One region of the Arthrobacter burdickii genome, then DNA from elsewhere that is predicted to be linked to it. Evidence: riboswitches for the same ligand, from Rfam matches in the RefSeq annotation. Region 1 holds a riboswitch; the other holds the start of a gene.
The links. A riboswitch is a leader RNA that binds a small molecule or an ion and turns the genes downstream of it on or off. The one in region 1 is predicted to bind S-adenosylmethionine.
Positions count from the first base shown of each region.

Region 2: it holds a riboswitch for S-adenosylmethionine, as region 1 does, so the genes downstream of both, sfnG (dimethylsulfone monooxygenase SfnG) here and P5G52_RS05865 (PIN domain-containing protein) in region 1, are expected to answer to the same signal.

Region 1 covers NZ_JAROCG010000001.1:1,249,704-1,257,457, forward strand. Annotated here, with positions in the region: gene P5G52_RS05855 (GntR family transcriptional regulator) at 23-724, shown strand; gene P5G52_RS05860 (cobalamin-independent methionine synthase II family protein) at 852-2,090, opposite strand; SAM riboswitch class IV at 2,479-2,604, shown strand; gene P5G52_RS05865 (PIN domain-containing protein) at 2,813-3,292, shown strand; gene P5G52_RS05870 (O-acetylhomoserine aminocarboxypropyltransferase/cysteine synthase family protein) at 3,342-4,703, shown strand; gene P5G52_RS05875 (cystathionine gamma-synthase) at 4,705-5,910, shown strand; gene P5G52_RS05880 (flavin reductase family protein) at 6,068-6,583, shown strand; gene P5G52_RS05885 (alpha-hydroxy acid oxidase) at 6,839-7,754, shown strand, end outside.
Region 2 covers NZ_JAROCG010000001.1:138,601-146,354, forward strand. Annotated here, with positions in the region: gene P5G52_RS00585 (ABC transporter permease) at 1-106, shown strand, start outside; gene acs (acetate--CoA ligase) at 97-2,028, shown strand; gene P5G52_RS00595 (C40 family peptidase) at 2,120-3,067, opposite strand; cyclic di-AMP (ydaO/yuaA leader) riboswitch at 3,071-3,244, opposite strand; gene P5G52_RS00600 (hypothetical protein) at 3,364-3,594, opposite strand; SAM riboswitch class I at 3,695-3,799, shown strand; gene sfnG (dimethylsulfone monooxygenase SfnG) at 3,793-4,965, shown strand; gene P5G52_RS00610 (O-acetylhomoserine aminocarboxypropyltransferase/cysteine synthase family protein) at 4,965-6,344, shown strand; gene P5G52_RS00615 (CoA-binding protein) at 6,341-6,841, shown strand; gene mmsB (multiple monosaccharide ABC transporter permease) at 6,941-7,754, opposite strand, start outside.

The DNA.
Region 1 (7,754 bases):
GGTTTCGGAATCGGAGCGTGAGATGAGCACCACGAACGTCTTTTCCAGCAAGGGCAGTCTCGCGTACAACGAACTCCGTCAGCTGATCCTCTCCGGTGGCCTCGCCCCGGGCTCGCGCATCTCGCAGTACGAGCTGGCCGACAACATGCACATGAGCATCACGCCCCTGCGTGAAGCGATCCGCCGGCTCTCGAGCGAGGGCCTGATCATCATGGACACCCATCGGGATTCCAGGGTGGCCACCATGAGTGCCTCGGAAGCACGGGAACTCCTGGAAGTCCGTCTCTCACTTGAACCATCGGCAACAGAACTGGCAGCCTCCCGCCGGACTGACGCCGACATAGCAGCAATGCGCGCAGCCGCCGAGAAGCTCCTGCCCGTCACGCGGGTCTGGGGCGAGGAAGCGATCATGGTGCACCGGGAATTCCACCGGGCCGTCTACGCCGCCTCGCACAACCATGTCCTGATCAAGCTCCTGGATGATCTGTGGGACAAGTCCGACCGCTACCGCCGCATCGGCCTCGAACTCCCCTCCGGGGATGAGCCCCGAACGATAGACCTGAACCAGCACCACCAGATACTCGAGCTCGTCGTTGCCGGGGACGGCGTCGGCGCTGCCGAACTCGCCCGCACCCACATCGCCAACAGCCTCACGGCCTCGGTCACCGGAGCTCTGGAGGAACGCGAGACCGTCCAGTCAGCACCCCTGGAGCAGACCGCCTAGCATCCGTCGGTTTCTCTATTTCCGGGGTATCCGCCCCGGCGCGGAACGACCCGGCTCGGCTGTCCGGAGACCATCCGGACCACCGAGCCGGGTCCGTCACCCTGGTGACGAGGGTGGCCACCGGAGGCTAGGCGAGTGTTCCGGAGCGGGCGAAGAGCCGGTTCGACGCGATCTGCGCGCCGCGTCCCAGGGACTCGAGCTTCGCGGCGGCGATCTGCGGGTGGATCCTGCCACCCAGCCCGCAGTCGGTGGAGGCCACGACGTTCTCCCGACCGACGAGTGCGGCGAACCGCTCGATGCGCTGGGCGACCAGCTCAGGGTGTTCGACGACGTTGGTCGCGTGCGAGACGACGCCGGGAACCAGCACCTTCCCGGCAGGAAGGTCGACGTCCTGCCAGAGGGTCCATTCGTGTTCGTGGCGTGCGTTCGCTGCCTCGAAGGAGTACGAGCCGGCGTTGATACCCAGTACGAGGTCCACGATGTGGCGGAACTCGATGTCCGTGGTGTGCGGGCCGTGCCAGGATCCCCAGCAGACGTGGAACCGGACCTGTTCCTCGGGTAGTCCCCGCAGCGCATAGTTCAGGGCCTCGACCCGGATCCGGGTGAACTTCTGGTAGTCCTCGATGGTGGGTTCGGGATTGATCTGGTCCCAGTTCTCCGCGATGGACGGATCGTCGATCTGGACGATCAGGCCTGCTTCCACGATGGCCTTGTACTCCTCGCGCAGGACATCGGCCCAGGCGTAGATGAACTCCTCCTCGCTGGCGTAGTAGTCGTTGCCGATCCTGCTGGCGGACCCGGGTGAGAGGGCCGTGATGAACCCCGTCGGGATGTCCGCAGCAACCAGGCCCGCTTTGAGGTTCGTGATGTCACTGGCCAGTGCGGCGTGCCCGGTGTAGGAGATCGGTCCGGTCGCGGACGGAAAGGCCGTGGCGTTCTTGCCGATCTGGATGCCGCTCTCGGGATCCTGGTAGGCCGCCGCGAAGCGTGTCCAATCACGCCGGTCGGCGAACGAGGTCAGCCTGATGGCGCCGGGCTCGCTACGGACAGGCTCGGCGAGGATCGGGTTGAAATCCGTCAGTTCCAGGCCGGCGGTGCGCTGGAAGCTGTAGGTCCACCAGGCGCCGTAATCGACCGGGTTGGACATCGCCTTGCCGTACTCACCGTCGCCCGGGATCGTGATCCCGAACTCCTTCTGGCGTTGGACGAGGTCCACCACGGCAGTGGTGAGCAGCCCTTCGAATTCGGGTGTCCGCTCCAGGGTGAAGCCGTCCTCGGCAAAGGTGCGGGCGGCGTTGGCGGCGATCAGTTCCGGTGTGCGAGGCAGCGAGCCGGCGTGGCTGGTGGAGATGCGATCGAGGGTCATGATGCTTTCCTTTCCATCGGTCCTGCCATTAGCACCCTTCCGGACAGGAAATCCGGGGGAAGCTGCAGCGTCATGGAGGCAGGTCTCTCAGCTGCTCTGGATGGTGTGGCTTAGGGCTCTAAATCCACCGGTGACGCAGGCACGTCCCCTCCACAGTCGAAAGACTGAGCACCAATCGGAGGGGCTGGCCCCATCATGGACGACGATCAGGGCGCTGGAAAAACCAGGGGCGTAATATTCCGGAGCAATTCGGTGTGGAGTTTCAACCCCTGCTGCCACGAAAGTCCTGCTGTCATGCGTGGAACAGTCAATAGGCGTGCGGATGTACGAGGACACCGAGGAGTGGGTGTTTACTTCGAGCACGATTGCGTGGTTATACTTCCAACAGCTTCATGAATTGTGACCGCCAAGCTCCGACTTGGTCACATACCAACCCCGCGCTCGGTGGGTGGTTCGGATGACGAAGCGGTCCGCATTCACCCCCTGGGGTACCTGGTGCGGGCAAGAGCTCGCGAAAGGACGCGGCCCCGTGCCGCCCGCCCATGACTGCTACCTCCTCCCTTGCTGATCCCCACTCCCAGGTTCCCCTGTCGGTGGTGAGCATTCACGACTACGAGGCACTGATGGCTCCACGTGAAGCGTTCGTGGACTTCCTCCTCAGACCGCATGTGGCTCCGAATCGCACGGAGGACGCCGGTCTGCCTGCGCTGGCAGTCTGAGGAATGCCACGCACAAGCGGCCTCCTTCTGGATACCGACGTCGTCGTGGAGTTGCGGAGCCCCCGCCCTTCTCCGGCTGTCGTCGATTTCCTCCAGCGGAGGAGACACTTCCGCATATTCGTCTCCGCTCTGACAATCGGAGAGCTGCACCTGGTCAGCCGGGAGAACCAGCAATACCAGTACGTCGGCGCCTGGGTGCAGGAGTTCGTTAACTCCTACAGCTCGAACATTCTTTCTGTCGACGCTGATATCGCGGCTGTCTGGGGTCCGATGCTGAGCGACGCCGAAGTGTCCGCAGTCGATTCCCTCATTGCTGCGACTGCCATTTCTAGGAGCCTCTCCATTGTGTCGGGGAATGTGGAGATCTACCGGAAATTCTCGGTGTCGGCCATCAATCCCTGGATTCCGGAAGCGCATTCCACCGCGGACGAGGCACCGCCGCTCCCGGGTTCCCGGACAGGATCGACGACGCAGCCTGTTTAGACCGATTCGACCTCAAGCCCTAACTACTTCTGCCGAAGGAGCATCTTCGATGAGTACCGGTGACGCTGGCTGTACGGCCACTTCCCAGATCCATGCAGGTTATGAACCGCAGGCCCCCTACCGGCCCGTGGCAGTTCCGATCTATCAGACCGCGGCATACGAATTCCCGGACTACGCGTCGGCCCGGCGCATGTTCGCGCTGAAGGAGCCGGGCTTCACCTACACGCGGACCGGCAACCCGACGGTCGCGGTGCTGGAGCAGCGGATCGCTGCGCTCGACGGCGGCGTGGCCGCGCTCGCGACGGCGACCGGGCAGGCGGCGGTCGCCGTCGCCCTGGTGTCGCTGGTCCGCGGAGGGCAGCACATCGTGGCGTCGTCGAAGCTGTACGGGGGGACGGTGGACCTGCTCACCGACACCTTCGACGATTTCGGGATCGAGGTCAGCTTCGCCGACCCGGCAGACCCTGGTGCCTGGCAGGCCGCCGTGCGCCCGACCACGCGGGCCTTCCTGACCGAGTCGATCGGCAATCCGCTGGCCACGCTGCAGGACCTGCCGGCGATCGCCGCGGTCGCCCATGCCGCAGGGGTGCCGCTGGTGGTGGACAACACCCTGGCGACCCCGGCCCTGTTCCGGCCCCTGGATCACGGGGCCGACATCGTGGTGTATTCGGCCACGAAGTTCCTCGGCGGGCACGGGAGCACCCTCGCAGGCGCCGTGGTCGACGGGGGGCGCTTCGACTTCTCCGCCTACCCGGACCGGTGGCCGCAGCTCACCCGGCCGAAGCGCCGGTACGGCGGGGAAATCCTGTGGGAACGCCACGGCCACGGCGCGTACCTGGCCCTCGCGCGCAGCAAGTACCTCCACGACCTGGGCCCCTCGCTCGCACCGGGCAGCGCCGCGCAGATCCTGCAGGGGCTGGAGACCCTGGACATCCGGGTCGCCCGGCACGCCCAGAACACCCGCGAGGTCATCCGGTTCCTGGCGGATCACCCGGCCGTCGCCGCGGTGCACCACCCCTCCGTTTCGGGCCACCCGCAGGCCGGACTCGCGGCCCGGGACTTCCCGCAGGGGGCCGGCAGTGTGTTCTCCTTCGACCTGGCCGCCGAGCCCGGGCAGGTGGGGGCCTTCATCGATCGGCTCCGGTTGTTCAAGCTGGTGGCCAATGTGGGGGACACCCGGTCGCTGATCGCGCACCCGGCAGCGATGACGCACTGCCGGCTCACCCCCGGGCAGCGTGCCGCCGCCGGGATCGCGGAGACCACGATCCGGCTCTCCGTGGGCCTGGAGACCGCGGCGGACCTCGTCGCGGATCTGGACCTGGCCCTGGCTCCGCTGGTGGGCACCGCGGACCTCACAGCCACTTCTCCGGCGGCAGGTGCCGTCGTCGTCCATGCAGGAACAGGGGTCTGAGATGACGAAGTACTCGGGTTTCAACACGACAGCCGTCCACGCCGGGCAGAACCCCGATCCGTTGACCGGAGCGGTGATCCCGCCGATCTACCAGACCTCCACCTTCGTGCAGGACGGGATCAACGTGCTGCGCGCCGGGCACGAATACAGCCGGGGCTCCAACCCGACCCGTAACGGGTTCGAAGCCCAGTTGGCCGCCCTGGAGCACGGGGCGGCGGCCTTCGCTTTCGCCTCCGGGCTTGCGGCCGAGGATGCGCTGCTGCGGGCACTGCTGCGCCCGGGCGATCACATCGTCCTCGGCGGGGACGGCTACGGCGGCACCAACCGGCTGATCAACGGGCTGCTGGGCCCGTGGGGCGTGGCGAACACGGCCGTGGACATCACCGACCTGGCGGCGGTGGCCGCCGCGGTCCGGCCGGGCTCCACCGCACTGCTGTGGGTGGAGACGCCGTCGAACCCGCTGCTGGGCATCGCGGACCTGGTCGGCTGGGCGACGCTGGCACACGATGCCGGAGCCCTGCTCGTGGTGGACAACACGTTCGCCTCGCCCTACCTGCAGCGGCCGCTGGACCTCGGCGCGGACGTGGTGGTGCACTCGACCACCAAGTACATCGGCGGGCATTCGGACGTGCTCGGCGGAGCCGTGGTCGTAGCGGACCGTTCTTTCCGCGGCACCGCGCTGGCCGAGACCATCGGCTACCAGCAGTTCGCCGGCGGCGCGGTCGCCGGGCCGCAGGACTGCTTCCTGGCCGCCCGCGGGCTGAAGACCCTCGGCCTGCGCATGGAGCGACACACCTCCAACGCCCAGGCCCTCGCCGAATGGCTCCGGGACCAGCCCGGCGTCGCGGAGGTGCTCTACCCCGGCCTGCCCGAGCACCCGGGCCATGCCCTGGCGGCGCGCCAGATGTCGGGCTTCGGCGGGATCGTCTCGCTGCGCTTCAGAGCAGGAGAGGCTGCCGCACGGGCCTTCGCCGAATCGACCCGGCTCTTCGCGCTCTCCGTGAGTCTGGGCGGGGTGGAATCGCTGGTCTGCTACTGCTCGGAGATGACCCACGCCTCGGTACGGGGTACCCCGCTGGCGGTGCCCACCGACCTGGTCCGGCTGTCCGTCGGCGTCGAGGACCTGGCAGACCTGCAGGAGGACCTGGCCGCCGCGCTGGAGAAGACCCATCGGGCGTCCAGGAAAGCCGTGGCTCTCAGCGCCTGACCCACGTCCAGCAGCACGCCCCGTTCCAGCCCTGTTCACTACGCAATACGACGGGCGATGACCCCGTGTTTCCTCATACGACAGCTCGCCTCCCCGGCTCTTGGGTGCGGGCACAAACGGTGATTGATTGAATTCATACGCCACGAAAGGACCCATCATGACGGACATTTCGGACCTCAGCCCCCAGCGCCTCCGGCAGGTGTTGGGACACTTCGCCACCGGGCTGACCGTGATCACAGCGGCGACACCCACCGGTCCGGCCGGGTTCACCTGCCAGTCCTTCGCCTCCCTCTCGCTCACCCCGGCGCTGGTCACCTTCAGCCCGGCCCGGACCTCCAGCACCTGGCCCCTGCTGCGTGCAGCGGGGCGCTTCACCGTGAACATCCTGTCGGCAGAGCACCAGCACCTGGCCGGCCAGTTCGCACGCTCGGGTACGAACAAGTTCGCCGGCGTCGACTACACCACGTCGCCGCTGGGCAACCCCGTGCTGGAGGACGCACTCGCCTGGGTGGACTGCGAACTGCACCAGGAGTACGACGGCGGCGACCACACCATCGTGGTGGGGAGCGTCCGGTCCCTGAGCGCGCGGCTCGACGCCGAACCCCTGTTGTTCTTCAAGGGCGCCTACGTCGGAGTGCAGTCCCCGGCAGCAGTGCTGGAGAGGACTGCATGAACCGGTCGCGCATGGGCCACTGAGGCCCTGGACTCCGATCCCGGGCTCCGCGCTGTCGGGTCAGAGCAGGGGGTGGACTCCTGCACGCTGCTCCCGAGGTTCCTGCGCGGGCCCCCGGTCCGTAGAAGCCCGGTGCCTTTCTTGGTAGAGTTCGGGGACTACTTTGAATCGTTTCAACCTTGCGGCCCGATGACGGGTACAGCAGGTCGAGGCGATCCGCCCTCAGCGCACTGCTGCAATTGGAAGGACCATCGCGTGACCAAGCGCCAACTCCCCGTCCCGGCGGAAATGCTCGAGCTGATGCAGTTCAAGAAGATCGAGCTCAACGGCAAGAAACGGCGGCTGGGATCCGCGCTCACCATTGCGGACCTGCGCACCATCGCCAAGCGGCGCACCCCGAAGGCCGCCTTCGACTACACCGACGGCGGCGCCGAGGGCGAGTTGTCGCTGGCCCGGGCCCGCCAGGCGTTCGAGGACATCGAGTTCCACCCCTCGATCCTCCGCCCGGCCGAACACGTCGACACCTCGGTGGAGATCCTCGGCGGACCCAGCGCACTTCCCTTCGGTATCGCGCCGACCGGGTTCACCCGGCTCATGCAGACCGAGGGCGAGACCGCCGGCGCCGGTGCGGCGGCTGCGGCCGGCATCCCCTTCACCCTCTCGACCCTCGGCACCACCTCGATCGAAGGCGTGAAGGCAGCGAACCCGAACGGCCGCAACTGGTTCCAGCTCTACGTCATGCGCCAGCGGGAGATCTCCTACGAGCTCGCCCGCCGGGCCGGCGAAGCCGGGTTCGACACGCTCATGTTCACCGTCGACACCCCCGTTGCCGGCGCCCGCCTCCGCGACAAGCGCAACGGATTCTCCATCCCACCCCAGCTGTCCATCGGAACGGTCCTCAACGCGATTCCGCGGCCGTGGTGGTGGATCGACTTCCTGACCACCCCGAAACTGGAATTCGCGTCCCTGAGCGACACCGGTGGCACGGTGGGTGATCTGCTGAACGCGGCGATGGATCCGACCATCAGCTACGACGACCTCGCCATCATCCGCGACCTGTGGCCCGGGAAGATCCTCATCAAGGGTGTCCAGAACGTCGAGGACTCAGTGCGCCTCGTGAACATGGGGGTGGACGGGATCATCCTGTCCAACCACGGCGGCCGCCAGCTCG
Region 2 (7,754 bases), 1.1 Mb from region 1:
CGTCGACCGGATCATCCTCGCGATCATCCTGCTGGCCGTCATCGGCAAGACCACGGACGCCCTGCTGGGCATCGCCGAACGCTGGGCGGTGCGGCGATGGGCGTAGGTACGACGACGCCGGAAGGGGTCGCTGCAGTGGAAGCCGACCGGCTCGCCTTCTGGGCCGAGCAGGCAGGCAGGCTCGAGTGGGACACCCCGTGGCACACGCTCCACACCTTCGACAGGGCACTCCCGCAGGAGGACGGATCACTCAGCGTCCCCGTCATCGAGTGGTTCGCCGGGGGTACCCTCAACGTCGCCGCGAACTGCGTCGACCGGCATGTGCGGGCCGGCCGGGGCGACAGGGTCGCGCTCCACTTCGAGGGCGAGCCCGGGGACCGCCGCACTATCACCTATGCGCAACTGCAGGAGGAGGTGTCGCGCGCGGCCAACGCCCTGCTCGCCCTCGGCGTCGGCAAGGGCGACCGCGTGGTCATCTACCTCCCCGTCCTCGTCGAGACGGTCGTGATCACCCTCGCCTGCGCGCGCATCGGAGCAGTGCACTCCCTCGTGTTCGGCGGTTTCTCCGCCGAAGCCCTCCGCTTCCGGGTGGAGGACACCGGGGCCAAGCTGCTCGTCACCACGGACGGCCAGTTCCGCCGGGGCGCCGCCGTCCCGGTGAAGGCCAATGCCGACGCCGCGGTGGCGGGTACGAACAGCATCGAGCACGTCCTCGTGGTGCGCCGCACCGGCTCGGAGGTCGCCTGGACCGAGGGGCGCGACGTGTGGTGGCACGACATCGTCGACACCGCTTCCGCGCACCACGAGCCGGAGGCGTTCGACGCCGAGACGCCGCTGTTCATCATGTACACCTCCGGTACGACGGGGAAGCCGAAGGGGCTCGTGCACACCTCCGGGGGCTACCTCACGCAGGCGTCGTGGAGCTTCGAGCACCTCTTCAGCAATCCCGATCCGTCGCTGCGGGACCGCGACGTCCACTGGTGCACCGCCGACCTCGCGTGGGTCACGGCGCACACGTACGAGCTGTACGGTCCGCTGTCCAACGGCGCCACGCAGGTCCTCTTCGAGGGCACCCCGAACACGCCCCATCCCGGCCGCCACTTCGAGATCATCGAACGCTACGGCGTCACCAGCTACTACACGGCGCCCACACTGGTCCGGTCACTGATGGGCTGGTTCCCCGACGGCGTCCCGTCCTCCTACGACCTCTCCAGCATCCGCGTCCTGGGGACGGTCGGCGAGGCGGTCAACCCCGAGGCGTGGCGCTGGTTCCGCAGGAACCTCGGTCGCGACGAGGTTCCCGTCGTGGACACCTGGTGGCAGTCCGAGACCGGGGCCACGGTCCTCTCGCCCAGCCCCACGGACACCGACTTCAAGCCCGGTTGCGCCGCGCGGGCCCTCCCGGGCGTCAGCACCCGCATCGTGGACGAGGAGGGCCGCCCGGTGCCTCCCGGCGTGCAGGGGCTGATCGTCGTGGACCGCCACGGCCCAGCCATGGCACGCACCGTCTGGGGCAACCCGCAGCGCTACCTCGACTCCTACTGGCGGAAGTTCGCCGCGCAGGGGTGGTTCCTGGCCGGCGACGGCGCCCGGTACGACGACGACGGCGACACCTGGATCCTGGGGCGCGTGGACGAGGTCATCAACGTCTCCGGCCACCGCCTCTCCACGATCGAGATCGAGTCCGCGCTCGTGGCGCACCCGCTCGTGACCGAAGCCGGCGCCTGCCCTGTTCCCGACCCACTGACGGGCCACGCCATCGCGGCGTTCGTGGTGCTGGCGCCGGGCGCGGATCCGGACGCGGACGTGTCGGCCACGCTGCGCGCCCATGTCGCGGAGGCCATCGGGCCGATCGCGCGGCCCTCGGCCGTCGTCGTCGTTCCCGATGTGCCCAAGACGAGGTCCGGGAAGATCATGCGGCGCCTGCTGACGCAGCTCTACGAGGGCTCGCCGCTCGGTGACACCACCTCGCTGCAGAACGAGGGCTGCATCCCCGGCATCCAGGACGTCCTGGCCGGCAGGAACTGACCCGCCTAGAAACTGACCCGCGTTAAAAGGAGGAAGCGGCAGGCGCCCCGTCCAAGCACCTGCCGCTTCCCGTGTGGGGTCCGTCCCGGTACTAGCCCGCTACCCGAACGAAGGATGCTCCCGGGAGGTCCGAGAGAGGGTGCTGCATGGTGAGGTTCGAGCCGTTCATGCCGCTGCTGATGACCTGGCCACCGCCGACGTAGATCGCCACGTGGCCGGCCGTGATGACGATGTCGCCGGGGGCCGGGGTCGCCACGGTGGTGCCGAACTGGAAGAACTGCGAGGGGCCGAGGTCGCCGACGGGGATGCCGGCGGCACGCAGTGCGGTCTCCACCAGGACGGTGCAGTCCTGGATCATGCCGGCTGCGAGCTGCGCCTGTGCCGATGCCACGAGGGTGCCGGCGACGCCGCTGGAGGAAGCGATCGGGGCGATGTCCGCCGAGGCGAGGTACACGCTCGATGCGGGAGCGGGAGCGGGAGCGACCGGGGCCGGCGCGACGGTTGCGGCCTGCTGGACCGGCGCTGCCGGGGCGAGAGCGGGTGCCTGCTGGGTCACCGCTGCGGGAGCGGTGGCCACGGGAACGGACACGACGGGAACGGCGGTCTGCGCCGGGGCCTGCGATCCGGCTCCGGCGGGGATGGCGATGCTGTCGCCCGGGAAGATCACCGAGGTGAGCGAGAGGCCGTTCGCCGCCAGGACCGCGGTCAGGTCCACGCCGTAGGCGGCCGAGATCGCGCTGAGGGTGTCGCCCGCGACGACGGTGTGGGTGGTGCCCGATGCGGCGGGTGGAGCAGCGGGTGCCGGAGCGACCGACGCAGCGGCAGCAGCAGCGGGAACCGGCGTCGTGCCCTGGTCGGTGTATTCACCGGCGTGGGCGGTGCCGACCGCACCGAGCGCGAGGCCCGAGGTGACGGCGACGATGGCGATCGGCCGGCCGACGGCGGTGGCCGAAGCCTTCGCGGCGCGGGACAGGCCCGTCAGCGCGAGGTTGCCGTCGATGTCGGCACGGTGGCGTGCCGGGGAAGTCTTTCGTGACATGGATCTATACCTCTCCCATGCCTGCGGGGTGAGCTGTCGGGTTCGGATGGGAGACACCCGGCCGTGCGCACATCGGTTTCGGAACTGCGCAGCGACTTGACCCCAGGGACGCAGGCTGGACCTGCACGTCCCGGTGGAACTGTGGTTCCCCCGTCCCCGCCTCGGTGATGACGAACGTATCCCGTTCGGCGGCAGGGCTCGGCAATCCATCCGGGAGGGCCTCCCATGGACGGAGGCACGCTTCGACGATACCCAGCGCTCCCCGCGTTTGTCACATTTGCATAACGGCCCGTATCCTACGCGCGGAGGGACCGCCAGCGACGGAAGGCGAGGACCGTCCCACCCGCGCTGAGGGCCAGCAGCACCCACTGCTGCACGTAGAACCAGGCGGAGGCCGCCGCCCCGGCACTGCCCGCGACCAGCAGGAGGCTGCTCCCCAGGGTGACGGTCAGCACGACACCGACGCAGAAGAGCGTGTTCCAGAGCTTGCGTTCCTGCGTGCGTTCCGCGGACTTCCAGCTATCCATTCCTCCACCCTAGGCATGAGAGCCCACGCCCGGTGATGCATCCCTGCCACCGGGCGACACATTGTTTGGTTCTGCGGCCCTCCGATGTCACACTCGACGTTGACCATCCCGAGCGGCTGAGAGATCTGGCTCACTGACGCCGCAGCAACCCTGGCCCCCGCACCATCGCGGCGACATTAGGGTGCTACTGCCAGACCGATGGAGGAAACCATGAGCGTCGCCGACCTTTCCACACCCCTGAAATTCGCCTACTGGGTCCCCAACGTCAGTGGCGGCCTGGTGGTCTCGACCATCGAGCAGCGCACCAGCTGGGACTTCGACTACAACAAGAAGCTCGCTCGCATCGCGGAGGACGCCGGCTTCGAGTACGCCCTGTCCCAGACCCGCTACGCCGCGTCCTACGGCGCGGACAAGCAGCACGAGGCGACGTCGTTCTCCCTGGCCCTGCTGGCGGCCACCGAGAAGCTGAAGGTGATCGCCGCCGTCCACCCGGGCATGTGGCACCCCGGTGTGCTCGCGAAGTACATCATCACCGCGGACCACATCTCGAACGGCCGCGCCGCCGTCAACATCGTCTCCGGCTGGCTAAAGGACGAGTTCACCAACTTCGGCCTCGAGTGGCTCGAGCACGACGAGCGCTACGTCCGCACCGAGGAGTTCATCCGCGTGCTGCGCGGGCTCTGGACGGAGGAGGGCTACAGCCAGGCGGGCAAGTACTACAACATCAAGGACTTCACCCTGAACCCGGCGCCCGTGGACGTCCCGGGGCGTCCCCACCCCGAGATCTTCTTCGGCGGGAACTCGACGGCGGCCCAGGCCACCGCGGGCCGCGTGGCCGACTGGTACTTCTCCAACGGCAAGGACCTCGAGGGGTTCAAGGAGAACATCGCCGGCGTCCGGGCGTCCGCCGAGCAGGCCGGACGGCGTCCGAAGTACGGCCTCAACGGGTTCGTCATCGCCCGCGACTCCGAGAAGGAGGCGCGCGACACCCTGCGCGAGATCGTCGAGAAGGCACACCGCCCCGCGGTGGAGGGCTTCCGCGACGCCGTGCAGGAAGCGGGTCCCTCGACGAAGGACGGCAAGGGCATGTGGGCCGACTCCACCTTCGAGGACCTCGTGCAGTACAACGACGGCTTCAAGACCCAACTCATCGGGACGCCCGAGCAGATCGCCGAGCGCATCGTGGAGTACAAGAAGATCGGCGTGAACCTCTTCCTCACCTGCTATCTGCACTTCCAGGAGGAAGTGGCCGCCTTCGGCACCGATATCCTGCCGATCGTGCGGGAACTCGAGGCGGATGCGGCCCGCAGGGCGGGAGTGGACTTCGATCCCGACGGCACGCTCGCCGTCCCCAGCAAGGCAGGTGTCTGATGGCAGAACGTTCCTTCGGTTTCCGTACGCGGGCGCTCCACGCCGGCGGTACGCCGGACGCCACCCACGGCGCCCGGGCCGTGCCGATCTACCAGACGACGTCGTTCGTCTTCAAGGACACGAACGACGCCGCCAACCTCTTCGCCCTGCAGAAGTACGGCAATATCTACTCGCGCATCGGAAACCCCACCGTCGCGGCGTTCGAGGAGCGCATCGCGTCCCTCGAGGGCGGCATCGGTGCGGTGGCGACGGCGTCGGGCATGAGCGCGGAGTTCATCACCTTCGCGGCGCTCTGCCAGGCAGGCGACCACATCGTCGCCGCCTCGCAGCTGTACGGCGGGACGGTCACCCAGCTGGATGTCACGCTGCGCCGTTTCGGCATCGAGACCACCTTCGTCCCGGGAACGGATCCGGCCGACTACGCGGCGGCGATCCGCGAGAACACCAAGGCCGTCTACGCCGAGGTCATCGCGAACCCCTCGGGCGAGATCGCGGACCTCGCGGGCCTGGCCAAGGTGGCCCATGACGCCGGCGTGCCGTTCATCGTCGACTCCACCCTCAGCACGCCCTACCTGGTACGACCCATCGAACACGGCGCGGACATCGTGATCCACTCCGCCACCAAGTTCATCGGCGGGCACGGCACCACCCTCGGCGGTGTGATCGTGGAGAGCGGCCGCTTCGACTGGGGCAACGGCAAGTTCCCCATGATGACCGAGCCCGTCCCCTCCTACGGGAACATCCAGTGGTGGGGGAACTTCGGCGAGTACGGATTCCTGACCAAGCTCCGCACCGAACAGCTCCGCGACATCGGGCCCTCGCTGTCGCCGATGTCGGCCTTCCAGCTCCTGCAGGGCGTCGAGACCCTCGCCCAGCGCCTCGACGAGCACCTCGAGAACGCGCAGGCCGTGGCCGAGTGGCTGCAGGCCGACCCCCGTGTCGAGTACGTCAACTACGCGGGGCTCCCCACGCACCCGCACCACGAGCGTGCCAGGACGTACCTGCCGCAGGGCCCCGGATCCGTGTTCAGCTTCGGCATCAAGGGCGGGCGCAAGGCGGGCCAGAAGTTCATCGAGTCGCTGCAGCTCGCCTCGCACCTCGCGAACGTGGGCGATTCCCGCACCCTCGTGATCCACCCGGGCTCGACGACGCACCAGCAGCTCTCCGCGGAGCAGCTCGTCGCCGCGGGCGTCCCCGAGGACCTCGTCCGCATCTCGGTGGGACTGGAGGACCTCGACGACATCCTGTGGGACCTCGACCAGGCGCTCGAGATCGCGGTGAACGCCTCCGACGATGCATTCGACGAGCTCCCGCAGGAGGCGGCCGGAGGGAACGACGACGACCCCTCGACGACACGGGCAGTAGGAGTGGGAGCATGAGCAATACCGCACCGGAACGGACCTGGGAAGGGCCGTCGGCCCCCGAACGCCTGAACCTGCTGAGGAACGCGCGGTCCGTGGCGATCGTCGGAGCATCGGACAAGCCCTCGCGGGCCTCCTACTTCGTCGCGACCTATCTCCAGTCGTCCTCGCCCTACCGCCTGTACTTCGTGAACCCGGTGGCGAAGGAGATCCTCGGGCAGCCGGCCTACGCGTCCCTCAAGGACCTCCCCGAAGTACCCGACGTCGTCGACGTGTTCCGCAAGCACGACGACCTGCCGTCCGTCCTGCAGGAGACGCTCGACGTCGGCGCGAAGACCCTGTGGCTGCAGCTGGGCTCCTGGCACGAGGACGTCGCACGCGACGCCGAGGCGGCCGGCCTGAACGTCGTGATGGACCGCTGCATCAAGATCGAGCACGCCCGCTTCCACGGTGGGCTCAACCTCGCGGGCTTCAACACCGGCATCATCTCCTCGAAGCGGCAGATCACCTCGTAGGGAGCACCGCCCCCGCCGGAGCAGGAACAAGGCCGCCCGCAGACGAGAGAAGCCGGAACAGGACATCACGCCCGTTCCGGCTTCTCCCGTTCTCCGGCCCTACTTCAGGGCGTTGGAGGCGCGGCGCTTGTTGAACACGTCGAACCCGACGGCCAGCAGGAGCACCATGCCCTTGATGAACTGCTGGACGTCGATGCCGACGCCGAGGAGCGACATGCCGTTGTTGAGTACGCCCATGATGAGACCACCGGTGATGGCCCCGATCACCGTTCCCACGCCGCCGGTCACGGCCGCTCCGCCGATGAACGCCGCCGCGATGGCGTCGAGCTCGAAGAGGTTGCCCGCTCCCGGACCGGCCGAGTTCAGGCGTCCGGTGAAGATGAGGCCGGCGAGGGCCGCCAGCACACCCATGTTGACGAAGAGCATGAAGTCGATGCGCTTGGTGTTGATACCGGACAGCTGCGCAGCCTGCAGATTGCCACCGACGGCGTAGATGTGGCGGCCGAACACGCTGTTGCTCATCACGGTGCTGTAGGCGACGATCAGGATGCCGAGGACCACGAGCACGATCGGTGTTCCGCTGCGGGAGCCGGCGAGCAGGTAGGTCACGCCGAGGATGATCGCCACGATGAACGCGAGCTTCGTGAAGAACCAGGCCTTGGGCTCGTCCTCGAGCTTGAGGCGGGCACGCGTGGCCCGGCCGCGGAGCTGGTTGAACACCAGGAGCGCGACGGCGATGACGCCGAGCCCTACCGTGGTCCAGTCGAGGATGTTGGTCTCCGCCGGGAACAGCCCGGGGAACAGGAAGCCGCCGCCGAGCTGGCGGTACTCCTCGGGGAAGCCGGTGATGCGCTGGTTCTCGAGGACGATCTGCGTGAGCCCGCGGAACACGAGCATGCCCGCGAGGGTGACG